Regions from separate parts of the Candidatus Nitrospira allomarina genome, predicted to be linked through region 1. Evidence: riboswitches for the same ligand, from Rfam matches in the RefSeq annotation. Region 1 holds a riboswitch; each other region holds the start of a gene.

Region 1 (3,132 bases):
CCAACCGCGGCAAAAAATCCTGTGCCGTTGCTGTTGACCTCCAGGGATTGGTTCGCATCCTGGGAAGTGAGGATGATCCGCTGCCCAGATGCATTCAACGTAGCGGTGACGCCTGCGGCAGAGGCGGTGATCCTGGTCAACACATCCTGTAAAGAATCTGAAAGCACATCGATTGAAATCGCGACACCATTGAGTAAGACCGACCCTGTTTGCACCGAGGAAAACTGGGAGAGGGTCCCTAACGGTTTTTCTTCGTCCGGTATTTCATCTTGTCCCTGAACCGAGGAAGATCCGGTGAGTTTGGTTGCAGCCAGAAATCCCGACGTATCACTTCCCAGCGCAATGGTCGGGGAGGCTCCTAGGGTGTTGTGAGTCAGGACGACCGTCTCGTTGTCACTGTCAAACGTCGCCGTTACTCCGGCAGCCGACTGATTGATCCGGGTTAGCACCGTGTTGATGGTGTCGTCGGCAAAAACATCAATGGTCGTCCCGTTCACCTGAAATGAGCCGGGAGACACCCCAAGCCCTTCCTCCAGGTTGGGATTGTCGTTTCTCGTTCCATTAAAAGGCTTGTCGGGATTCACCGCACTTCCCACCGAATTCGAGACGGCTACCGTAAATGTATCATTTTGAGTGAGGGATCCTGATCCCAGGCTAAGCACCAGCCCATTTTGCAACGTGTAGGGATCATCGGGTTGGTAGAGAGTCAGGCTAATGGTTTCCACCAACTGCGCTTGGCTATTGCGTACCTCAAGGCCAAGGACGGGAGAAACTCCTACAATGCCCCCATTGGTGACCTGAAACGTTAAAGTATCGTTGCCATTATCGCCATCATACACACCACTGAGAGTAGCCGTACTGGTTGAACTACCGGTAAATGTGGGGCCAAAGGGAGAAAAAGAGGTCGGGGTGGTATTCACTTCTTCCGTCGATTGGCGGATTGTTGCGGTGGCAGGCGTGGACCCCAACCCCAGGTCGGCGGAAGAACTTGTGGTGGCTGCCTGAGCTTGTTCGCCGCCTACTCGTGCCCGGTGGATTAACGGAAAGGGATTCTTAAAGGAGTTCAAAGCTCTCCTCAAAGAGAGAACGTGTTGTCGAAGTAAGCGAAGTTCGTCCTCGGTTTCGGTCGCAGCGACAGAGGGAGGTGGCGCTTGTGAAATGGCATGCGTTCGAATCGACACATGCGCCAAAGAAATAGGAGAAAACCCAGTTGCGAAAATATCATTGCTGACTTGCACGAACCGCTCCCCTTATGCATCGTGCTCCACCGGCCGAATGTCCCGGGCGAATGAGAAGACGGCCGTGAACTTTCCTCGGCGCAAAGTCCTGGATTCATTTGAGAAAGCCAAAAGGGGAAAGGATGCTCGACAGGCGCGCCAGGAACGCTGGCTACGGGCAGAAGAAAAGACATATGGTAGATGTTACCATGCGTTTTCTCGAACTTTTCGGCAATCCCGCTGCCATAAAGCATTTCACCCCTTAGGCCGGTAACTTTGCGCCCTCATCTTTTCAGACGAGGTTTCCTTTGTCGATTTTCTGGTACCTTTATCGGCATGATTCAAAAACCCTTTCCAAATCATCGCAGATCCTAATACAAGTTCATTTAAGTTAAGGTTAAGCGAAGGATCGCCAGAAAGTTCGGCATACACTTGTTTGAGGTTTTTGCCTTTTTTTGGCCAAATTTCTCAGTTGTCGGTGCGGAGAAATCCATTAAGATGAAAGGTATGACTCGCGGCGAAACTGAAATAAGCGCCCCGCCAGTCCAATTTACTGTCCAAGTTCTGAAACGATTTTCACCAGGAGCTGGTAATGTCATTACAAACTGATACAGATGATCAAACTAAGAAAGTAGATAGGAGATAAGTATGGATCATACTAGTAACGAAAGTGTAAAAAGGTGGCATGGTGGGTTGGTGGGGACAGCGTCAATTTCAGCATGGGCACTTCCATGGTCATAGCTCAGCAAGCTGCGGGATACAGTTCCTTCAACACCTCCAAATGATCCGCTTATGACCCAAGAAAGGGATCACATTCGAATGCCTCTTCGGATCGGACATCGAGGTGCGTCGGGCCATGCGCCTGAGAATACGCTGGCTGCTCTGGAGCTCGCGATCAAATATGGTGTCGATATGGTCGAGTTTGATATCCGGCGATCGGGAGATGGAGCCCTGGTGCTCCTTCATGATGATTCGGTTGACCGGACGACAAACGGGGAGGGAAAAATTGAGGAGTTATCGCGAAGCGTACTTCGGGAATTGGATGTGGGAGGGGACGAGAGGGTTCCTCTTCTGGAAGAAGCCCTCGTCTGTCTCAGTGGACGGGCCGGTGCCATGATTGAGCTGAAAGTGAAGGGAATCGCCGCGGATGTTTGTGCGAAAGTGGAGGCAACTGACTTTCATGGGACAGTGATTTATGCCTCGTTTTTTCATGAGGAATTGCTGACGGTGAGAAGATTAATGGGAGATGCTCTCACGTTGGCGCTAATCGAGGACGCGCCCATACATTCAACGGCCTTTGCCATCGAAGCTCAAGCAACTCATGCGGGATTGGCGTTGAATGTTGTGACGCCTGCGCTGGTGCAGGCGCTTCAGGCGAAAGATATCAAGGTGTTTGTCTATACAATTGACGAGCCTGAGGAAATTGCACGGATGAAGGGATTGGGGGTTGATGGAATTATTTCTAACTTTCCCGACCGGATCTAGCCGGTCTTGCGCTAAAAAGCCATTTCAGAAAAACCCTGGTTCTTCTAGTCTGGCACCAGAAAATCGTAGTGACCGATCAAGCCATCTGATACCTCTCCCGATGCATCCGGTGCATAGTCCACAATTACCCTTTCTAAATCGATTGTGGTGAGCCCGGCATCCAGAATGACCACATCCATTGGCAGTAATTTCTGGTTCAGTTCATTATTGGGGATTTGGTCGCCCCGGAAATAGAGCTGTGTGACCAGTTTCGGATGCTCTGGAGGGAACAGTTGAAAGTGCAGGTGGGAAGGGCGGTACAGTCCGGCTTCCAGGTCAATGGGGTAAAAGCCGGGAACAATGGTTTTGAACCAATAGTCTCCCTGCTCATTGGTGACTGCTCGTCCCCAGTATTGAAAATATCCGTCGTAGGTGCGGTGAATGATTTCTC
Region 2 (3,132 bases), 1.6 Mb from region 1:
CCTCCCGTGGGAGTAAACTTCAGAGCATTGCCGACTAAATTGAGTAATACTTGTTTAATTCGCTGTGAATCTATCTTCACAGTGGAAAGAGAGGAATCGAAATGAGCGGACAACCGGATATTTTTAGATTTCGCCTTTGGACCGAGACAGGTTACGACATCGGTAATTATCGGCTCCAGGATGCACGGCTGAATATGTATCCGTAACTTTCCCGTCTCTAGACGCGTAATATCATAAAGATCATTAATATTGCGATCTAAATGGGCGCAACATTCCTGGATGACGGTGAGATATTCATTTTGAGATGTATTCAAGGATCCGGGAATCTGTTCTAGAAGAATATTGACGAATTCCCATGCAGCCGTGAGCGGTGTTTTCAACTCATGAGCTAATAGATGATAAAACCGCCGGATCTCGGCATTTCTCTTTTCGAGTTCCCTATTGGATAGTTCAAGCTGGCTCTGCCTTAATTTCAATTCATTGGTCAGTTTGGAATTTTCCAATCCGTGACAAATAGCCCGTTCTAGATTTTCGGTTGAAAGAATATGTTTAGGGATATAGTCTATGGCACCGGACTTAATTGCCTCGACCACCAGCGATTCATTCCCTTGGCCTGTCAGCATAATGATCGGCATATGGCAGCCTTTTGCCTGTATTTCTTTGACTAAATCAATCCCGTTTTTCAATCCGAGGTTGTAATCGATCAACCCGATATGATGCTGTTGCTGTTCGAGGGAGGCGCACCCGGCCTCATACGATGGAGCCCAATCCACTATGAGAGGAGGGCCGGAGCTAAATTGCAGAAGACTGCGCGTGATAATGGCATCATCCTCATCATCCTCCACCAGCAGAATTTTAAGAGGAACATCCCCCTGGACACCCTCAACAGCCCGCATAGACCAGTCTCCCGGGGTTTTTCAAAATAAATTGGCCTAAATGTTTTAGGATCTCCACATATTCGGAAAAACTTTCCGGTTTGGAAATATATTCAAGGGCTCCAATCGTTTCGGACTCGGCCATATCCTTCGGCATCTTGGAATCGGAAAACACGACGACGGGAATACTGCATAAGCGGTGATCTGCACGCAGTTCCAGAAGGACCTGTCGTCCATCCATCCGAGGCATATTCAAATCCAGGATGATCAAATCAGGATTCTGAGTGATCTGGAGATTCCGAAATTTTCGGCGACGGTACAGGAAATCCAACACCTCTCTACCATTGTGAACCAGTCGAATATCACACTTTATTCCACTTTCCTCCCACGCTCGACAGGCGATGACACAATCGTCGATGTTGTCTTCAGCGATCAAAATTACCCCAGGGACCGAATGTTTTACCATTGACAACTATCCTCCTTCGCGATGTTATCCATTCTGAGGGAACGGGCGCTTTTCTGATCATCCGTGAGCGGAACGCACCATCGTTTCCTGTACTCATACCCGGCTCCCGTCAGACTGTGACACAACCATGACAAAAAAAACGCCATCTTCCTGCAAAGATTGGCGCAAATCTACCCAAGCGGATTCGTGTAAAGTGGCAACCGGGCGAACCTTCCTAACTGTCAGAGAGAAAAGGTCCCTAGGCTTTGCGTCCCAACCTCACGGGTGGTTTGCGATTTTCACTTTATCATTCCTTATCGGCCCATGACCCCAAACCTTAACCTCAACATTGGCCTGCGACATAGGAGTTGTGGCGTCATGGAGAGGAGGAGACACGTTCTCAAGTCGCACATAAAGATCGAGGGTCCTTTTGAAAATGAGGCTGAGTTTTCAGCTCGGCAAATTGTGCCTTGTTTTTCACGAGGACATCACCGACGTATTGGAATCGCACTGCACTTACACGTCCGCACCTCCTCTGGCATTAACAATAATCCTGAATTATATTGAAAGAGAAACGGACTCCACAAAACACAACTTCGTTTTTGTCAATCCAATAGATCCACTGGAAAAAATCTGGAGGGCAGCCCGGATGTCGCCATTTCTTGAACCGTTGAACAATTTTATGCCGCATGGGATGTGTTTTCTTTGGGATTCCTCGCTGTTGTGGTTACATGTCATTTCAGACAGTCTCATTGCGCTTTCCTATTGTTCAATTCCCCTGGCACTCTGGTATTTCACAAAGATAGGAGGGAAATTGCCCTTCAAACCTATTATCTTTTTGTTTTGTGCGTTCATCTTAGCCTGTGGCATGACACATATGTTCAACATATGGACCATATGGAAACCCGATTATTATCCGGAAGGATTAGGCAAACTTTTTACTGCCGTCATTTCGGTAATTACGGCGATTGCTTTATGGCCACTGGTTTATAAGGCGAGCAAACTGCCAAATTCGTTTCTTTTACAAGAATCCAATCTTTTAATGAAAAAGGAAATCCAGACACATAAAACCATCGAAGCTGTCACCCGATCTCAAAGCGAACACCTTCAGAAAGCCAACAATCAATTGCGCCGACTTAACCTGCATTTGTGCGATCAAGAACTTCGTATGCTTGAACTGAAAAAGGAAATCAACAGGCTTTCACTCGCCACACACCAGCCGCAACCCTATCCCAACATTTCTTTATTGACCTAAAACTTTTCCTTGTATGACTAAGCTGGCAATACGGGGACCATTTGTATGAATGTCATTAAACATACGTCTCTTTTACTAAATCTCAATCTTCAAATAGTGTTTATCGCCCTAATGGCTTTCGCTTTCTTCTGTTTGGATTCAATGACGCATCTGGGAATTGCCGAGGGTGTGCTCTACGTTCTGGTCGTGCTGGCTACCTTACCGAGCCACCATAAGCTTTTTACTATGGGCTCCATATGGGTGTCGACCGTCTTAATTATTGCGGGGTTTTGGACATCTCCTCCCGGTCTTGAGGAGAATTACGCCCTGGTAAACCGGTTACTATCTATTTTGGGCGTGTGGGTTACCGGGTTCATGGTTTTAAGAAATCTCTCCTCAAGCCAAAAGCTTCGATCATTAAAGGATGATCTGGAAAAGCAATTTGAGACGCAGACAGTGGAGTTAAAACAACAGAATGATGCCATGCTGAACCTGCTCGATGACATGGAACGGGTCAAACTCCAATTGGAAGAAAAACAAGCTCGTTTGAATCTCTTTATTGATGCCTTTCCAAGTGG
Region 3 (3,132 bases), 540 kb from region 1:
CCGTGATTCGGAACCGAATGGCTCTCAAATACCACAGCGATGGCACGGTCAAGGGCACGGTTCTTCGGGCCAAACAGTTTGAACCATGGATGGGACGAAATCCAGAGGAAGTGCAATTCGATCAAACCAATCGAATCATGCAAGATAGTTTATTAGCCTGGATGCTTGTACAAGACGGGCGAAAGGTGGTGGATGGGGCTGTACTGTTTTATAATCCCCAACTGGTCCAGACTCCCCGGTGGGCTCAGGTCAACCGTAAAGTGGCAAAAATTGGCGGACACGAATTCTTTAATAAGCACACCATTTAATTAGTCGCGAACAACAGGCGTTTTTCGCAAATTCCTGGGTCGAGGCGCCCGGGATTCCCCATCCTCAATACGTTTCAACTCTATGCGGAGGTGTCGAATGGCACCGGAATGCACCCGACAGACCCCAGACTCGGTCAGACCCATTTGCCGCCCAATTTCTTTCATCGTCAATCCGGCATGATAATACGATTGAAGCACCTCTTGCTGGCGGGCCGATAATGTCTGTAGGGCCGCTGACAATGCCGCTTTCATTTCTGCATCCGCACAAGCCACAAAAGGGTCCAGATGGTTAACATCCGGCAAAACATCACGGAGGGTACATTCATCTTCTCCCTGCCCAACCGGCTCATCCAGACTAATTAAACGAGGATCACACCCGCCCACTCCTTCTACTTCTTCAATGGGTACGCCCAACAGGGTGGCCAATTCCTGTGTGGTCGGTGGCATCCCATTTTTCTGAAGATGCTCTTCAACTTTTTGTCGCACTTGATCTCGGCGAGATCGCACAGACCGAGGAACCCAATCCATCGACCGAATTTCATCTAACATCATCCCACGAATGCGATATTCGGCAAATGTGCGAAATTTAATATCGCGTGTTGGATCATAGCGCTTCAACGCCGACAACAGCCCCATAGCCCCTGCGCTGGTCAAATCCTCGACATCCAGGGAAAAGGGATTCCTGAATGCCATAATTCCAGCCATCCGACGAATCGTCGGGAGAAACTCTAATAAAATCCGGGTAACATGTTCCTGATCGAGCTGGACCTGTGCTTCCGTATGTTCTGCATTTTTCGGACTAACCGAACCGAGGTGAGACGAGCCGAGTTCTTTAATACCAACTGCTGTCTTTGTGAAAGATTGTGCGTCTTCGTTCATGTTTTGGCCTTTCCAGGGTGACCAAAAAAAGCGCCCAATTCCAGGGAATGGGCGCATGAACGAACGCATGGATCCACCAACACAGTTCGGTAACCAGACGAACCCTGAAACACCAACGTTCTCAGGGTTTCTTGGCTTTGCGCCCTACCCTCACGGATAGTTTGCCCTTGTCACCTGTTGAATTCGTTATTCGATAATTACAACCTCATATAAGTGATGGGTTTTTGAGGTTCCCCGATTAGCGGTCTGCCTTGGATCCCCGGTTTCTCTCCTATTCATCGACCTCTATCTCTATGGAAATGTTATCGGATCCGAGTCAGGGGGAATTAAGAAAATCCCTTGCGTGTTTATGAGAAAACTTGACAAGTTCATACATCGCACAGCATCAAAGACCAACACGAATGGTGAATAGGAACGGATGATCAAAAGCCCAATCACACATTCTTTCCAATGCTCTTCATGACAATCGTGGAACCCTCATTTTAGCCTTAAAAAAAGATTAATCCCGATGATCAAAAACATGGCTGTGGCAATCCAACTGCCAATGATCGGTAATACCGCTCCATTTCGTCCTAAGACAATGCCGACCGAATGTGCAGCCCAGAAAAAAAACCCAATTGCCAGAGTTTGCCCAAGCCCTTTTGCTATTCCAACCTCACGCACACCACTTCCGCGGAGACTCACCGAGATCCCTAACAGTATCATCACCAGAGGAACGAGAGAGTATGCAATTCGAGACCAATAATCAGTTAAAAAACGATGAGGACTATGACCATCTTCTATCAACCTTTGAATATAGTCATGCAATTGATACAAGGACATATGCTCTGGAGACTGAGCTAGCCAATTCTGAAAATCATCAGCCGTGAGAGAGAGAGGCAACGACTGCCGTGGCAGACTATTCACTTGCATACGTTCTTCATCCTGAAATGTTCGCTCAATTGCATGCTCCATTATCCATTCCTCACCAACAAATGTTGCCCATTTCCCTTCAAGAATGCCTTTGAGACTGAAGCGATCGTCAAGCGTGTACTGGTGAATACCATTCAACCGAAACCCATCTTCTGTCACTGAATCAATCCGCATAAGGTGATTGCGTCCCACCCGAAGCCACAGACGTTCTGGAGTAAGTAAAAGGGGTTCTGGTTTATTTTGGATTAAGACCGATTGAACAAATTCAGCTTTAATATTGGCCAGAGGAATCAACACGGCCGTTAAACTCAGACCCACGACACTCACAAGCCCGCCAAAGATAAAAAAGGGAATGGCAATTTGATAAAAACTTAACCCACAACTGCGCATCGCCGTGATTTCACGAGTCCGATTAAGCCCACAAACCGTCAAAATTGACGCCATTAGAGCCGCCAGCGGGGCTAAGAGAAAAGCAATTTCGGGAATTCGATAGACAAAAAAGCTGAAAATAACGGTTAGGTCTGCATCATATTTCAAAAACTTTCTCAATTTTTCAAAAAAATCCACAACCAGATAAATCGTCAGCACGGTCACAAGACACATTAGGAAGACGCGGCTGAACTTCCCAAACACATACCAAGAAATTTTTTTCATGATCTAACTTGCTTGAAAGGATTCTGGATCATTGTTTTCCAGCTTGAAATAGCAGGAATCCTGTGAAGCAGGCTAGGATAATGTTAGGCATCCACGCACCAAAAAACGGAGAGATCACCAAAGTCGTCACGAGAAACTCTCCCAACACATTTAATAAATAAAATCCGATAACCACGCCAACCCCAATCGCAAACCCTCCGGCTTTCCCGGACCGCTTCGACACAATCCCCACCGGGACGCCCAATAACCCCAGCACAAAGGTGGCAACGGGAAAGGCGGTGTCTTTATGAAACTCTACTAATCGACGAAGGGCTCCAGCGTCCGTTCCACCTGATTCCTCCAATTGCTGAGTGAGATTTTGGTAGGTTTTCCGTTTTGT
Region 4 (3,132 bases), 170 kb from region 1:
CACCACTGATGGCCACACCGCCATATGGCTCATGAATGGAACGGCGATTGTTTCCACAGGTTTTCCGGCGGGTGTATCGTTAGGGTGGCAGATCGCGGGCGTGGGCGATGTGAATGGGGATGGGAAAGCCGATGTCATTTGGCGTCATGACACCAGCAGCACAGTGGCCATCTGGCTAATGAACGGCTTGACCATCACGTCCACCGGCTTTCCAGGGAGCGCCCCGACAGTTTGGGAAATTCAAGCCCTTGGAGATGCCAATGGCGATGGCAAAGCTGACCTCGTCTGGCGCAACGCTACAGACGGCAATACCGCCATATGGCTCATGAATGGAACGGCGATAGCCGCTTCCGGCTTTCCTGGGACAGTGTCGCGGACATGGCAGATGTCGGGAGCAAACGATGTGAATGGTGACGGAAAAGCCGATATTATCTGGCGCAATCGCAGCAATGGAGGAGTGGCGGTTTGGCTGATGAACGGTTTGACCATCACATCCACGGGCTTTCCCGGAGCCACTTCCACAGACTGGGAAATTCAGTAGCACTAATATTACAAACACAAGAATGGTAACGACATAAGGCCCCGGACCTAACCTGAAGAAGGGACGTCTGAAAAATTACCACACGGGAGGACGAGGCGAGACCTTAACCTCAGACGACGGGTCAATCATAACCGGAAGGCAACTGCCGTACGGACAAACCAGCAGGTTAGACCCTCTCACAAACACCAAGCAGGCTTACCCCCACCTTATCTGAAAAAACCTCCCGCCCATTCTTCACAAATTCTCTCCCTTGCCCCGACTACCTCGAATTTTGCTGATTTCTTATCCTACCTTGAAGGTCAAACGCGGCCAATTCGAGGATATCGGAAGTTTTTTCTACTCTTTGAAACACGACATGGAAAATTGGGAATCCATCCTCCCTCAACCGTAGCACTCATTCCGGTATTTAGCAGAGAGCGATCACCTAGGCCTGCCTTTTCCTTTGATAGGATGCCCGGATGCAAACATTGGTGCGAGTGTATTTCCTCCTTTGCCAATAGAGATACCTGATTGCCACCAGAAGGTATGAAGGAGAAATTCTCTCCCTGGGGGATCCAACATTTCTCTAGCAGCCGAAAGAAAAAAAAAGGCAATTTTCTTCTGGAGATCGCACCTTCATTCACAGAGCTTCATATTTTTGCATCAAACACAATTTCCTCCAGTTGGTTTAAAGATTTTTCTCTCAAAAGTTTTTTGTACTTCCCTATCGCTGCTACCCCTAAAGTTTTTCTTTACAGGTCCGATATAGTTCGGCAGACCGTTTGGAGGTCTAGGGTACAAACCAGAGCAACAGACGGCAAAAGAAAGTCCGCCAATTCATGAAATCCTCTTCCCGAAACGGCACACCTATTGTGAAGTAGGGTCGCAAAACCAGGAGTCAGGTCCCCAAGCCTGATCGTCCGGCCACCGAGGGAAGGCGTCATTCGCAGGGGGAGGAGAGGATGAGGACTTCGGTCCGAATACCACAAGGAGTCGACTATGGTCCGCCCTATGATCCCCTGGAATTTCGCCACCAGAACTGTTGCAGGCCTTGCATTCCTGTTCATCGGATTATTCAGCAGCCCGGCCTTCTCAGCATCTTCGGTCCAACTAACCTGGGACGCAAGTCCGGAACCGGATTTAAAGGGATACAATGTGTACATGGGAACATCCCAGGGGTCCTATAACACCACAAAAAATATCGGACTCAACCCTTCCTTTGTTTTTCAGAACTTGTCGCAGGGAATGACCTATTATTTTACAGTCACGGCATATGATCAGACAAACAACGAAAGTCTACCCTCGGAAGAAGTGAGTGTGAAAATTCCCGATATCATTACACCGACAACCCCTGGAAATCTCACGTTGACTTCAACATCAGGCACCCAAGTGGCCTTTTCATGGACAGCTTCAACCGACAATGTCGGCGTAACCGGATATGATGTGGCCCGGAACAATGTGACCATCGGGCAATCTACCACCAATGCCTTTGTGGATAAAACGATTAGTCCGGGCATGACTTACCTCTATACCGTCAAAGCCCGGGATGCCGGCGGGAATGTATCCGCATCGTCAAGTCCACTTTCCGTATCGGTCCCACTCGTCCCACCACAAGATATGATCTCGCCGTCGGTACCCCAAAACCTCACGTTGACTTCAACATCAGGCACCCAAGTGGCCTTTTCATGGACAGCTTCAACTGATAATGTCGGCGTGACGGGATATGATGTGGCTCGGAATAATGTAGTCATCGGGCAACCCACCACCACTGGCTTTGTGGATAAAACCATCAGTCCGGGTATTTCCTATTTCTATACCGTGAGGGCTCGGGATGCCAACGGCAATGTATCCGCATGGTCGGCCCCCCTGCAGTTCACTACTCCCCAGGTAATGGCCCAACTGGAAGTGTTCGTCAGCGGTAGTGGATCCGTCCTTTCGACTCCTGACGGAATTAATTGCCCACGACGAAGTTGCTCAACCAACTACCCAAATCAAACTGTCGTGACCTTGACCCCTAACCCAAGAAATGGTTGGACATTTTCAGGATGGTCCGGCAGCTGTACCGGGACTGCAACATGTTCATTAACACTCACGGGAAACAGAACCGTTCAGGCCCATTTCACGAAGGGTTCTCAGGCAGGTCCTGGCAAAGACTCTCGAAATGTTAAAAGACAAAGACGAACGAGATGACTCTCACACCCTTCACCATTCCCTGGATGGCGGGCATGAGTAAAAATTATCCGAGAAATTAGGGGTGTCAAGAAACAAAACTGTAGGCCGTCGCGGATGGGCATTTCGGGAAATTCAAAAATGAGGTGTCCGGTCCGGAATATCAGAAAGGACTTCAATCGGGGTCAAGAACCGAATGTCCCTGCACAGATGGCGGGTAATAACAGTTAGGACATCCAAACGGCCACCGCACACGAATATAGCACGGAAAATTACTTCCCCCCTTAAGAAAAAATCCGGCAACCACCCATTAGTATTTTCATTCGTGCCGCGCCCCCACGCGGCACACCTACTCCAACAAATTCCTTCCATCCAAAGACAGATTTCAATTGTCTACAATAGTCGATTCCAAGTGCGACCCCGCCCTTTTCCTTGCTGCCAGG

What was found. A riboswitch is a leader RNA that binds a small molecule or an ion and turns the genes downstream of it on or off. The one in region 1 is predicted to bind cyclic di-GMP.
Region 2: another riboswitch for cyclic di-GMP. It lies ahead of PP769_RS10935 (response regulator); the one in region 1 lies ahead of PP769_RS17920 (hypothetical protein).
Region 3: another riboswitch for cyclic di-GMP. It lies ahead of PP769_RS15790 (sigma-70 family RNA polymerase sigma factor); the one in region 1 lies ahead of PP769_RS17920 (hypothetical protein).
Region 4: another riboswitch for cyclic di-GMP. It lies ahead of PP769_RS18595 (fibronectin type III domain-containing protein); the one in region 1 lies ahead of PP769_RS17920 (hypothetical protein).

Annotation. Positions count from the first base shown of each region.
Region 1 is NZ_CP116967.1:4,092,130-4,095,261, reverse strand. Features, by position in the region: gene PP769_RS17920 (hypothetical protein) at 1-1,238, opposite strand, end outside; cyclic di-GMP riboswitch class I at 1,445-1,534, opposite strand; gene PP769_RS17915 (glycerophosphodiester phosphodiesterase) at 2,010-2,702, shown strand; gene PP769_RS17910 (dioxygenase family protein) at 2,747-3,132, opposite strand, start outside.
Region 2 is NZ_CP116967.1:2,462,058-2,465,189, reverse strand. Features, by position in the region: gene PP769_RS10940 (hybrid sensor histidine kinase/response regulator) at 1-896, opposite strand, end outside; gene PP769_RS10935 (response regulator) at 883-1,341, opposite strand; cyclic di-GMP riboswitch class I at 1,534-1,625, opposite strand; gene PP769_RS10930 (hypothetical protein) at 1,970-2,575, shown strand; gene PP769_RS10925 (PAS domain S-box protein) at 2,621-3,132, shown strand, end outside.
Region 3 is NZ_CP116967.1:3,554,803-3,557,934, forward strand. Features, by position in the region: gene PP769_RS15785 (cell wall hydrolase) at 1-308, shown strand, start outside; gene PP769_RS15790 (sigma-70 family RNA polymerase sigma factor) at 309-1,187, opposite strand; cyclic di-GMP riboswitch class I at 1,273-1,363, opposite strand; gene lptG (LPS export ABC transporter permease LptG) at 1,665-2,753, opposite strand; gene PP769_RS15800 (LptF/LptG family permease) at 2,782-3,132, opposite strand, start outside.
Region 4 is NZ_CP116967.1:4,263,418-4,266,549, forward strand. Features, by position in the region: gene PP769_RS18590 (Ig-like domain-containing protein) at 1-541, shown strand, start outside; cyclic di-GMP riboswitch class I at 1,371-1,452, shown strand; gene PP769_RS18595 (fibronectin type III domain-containing protein) at 1,520-2,710, shown strand.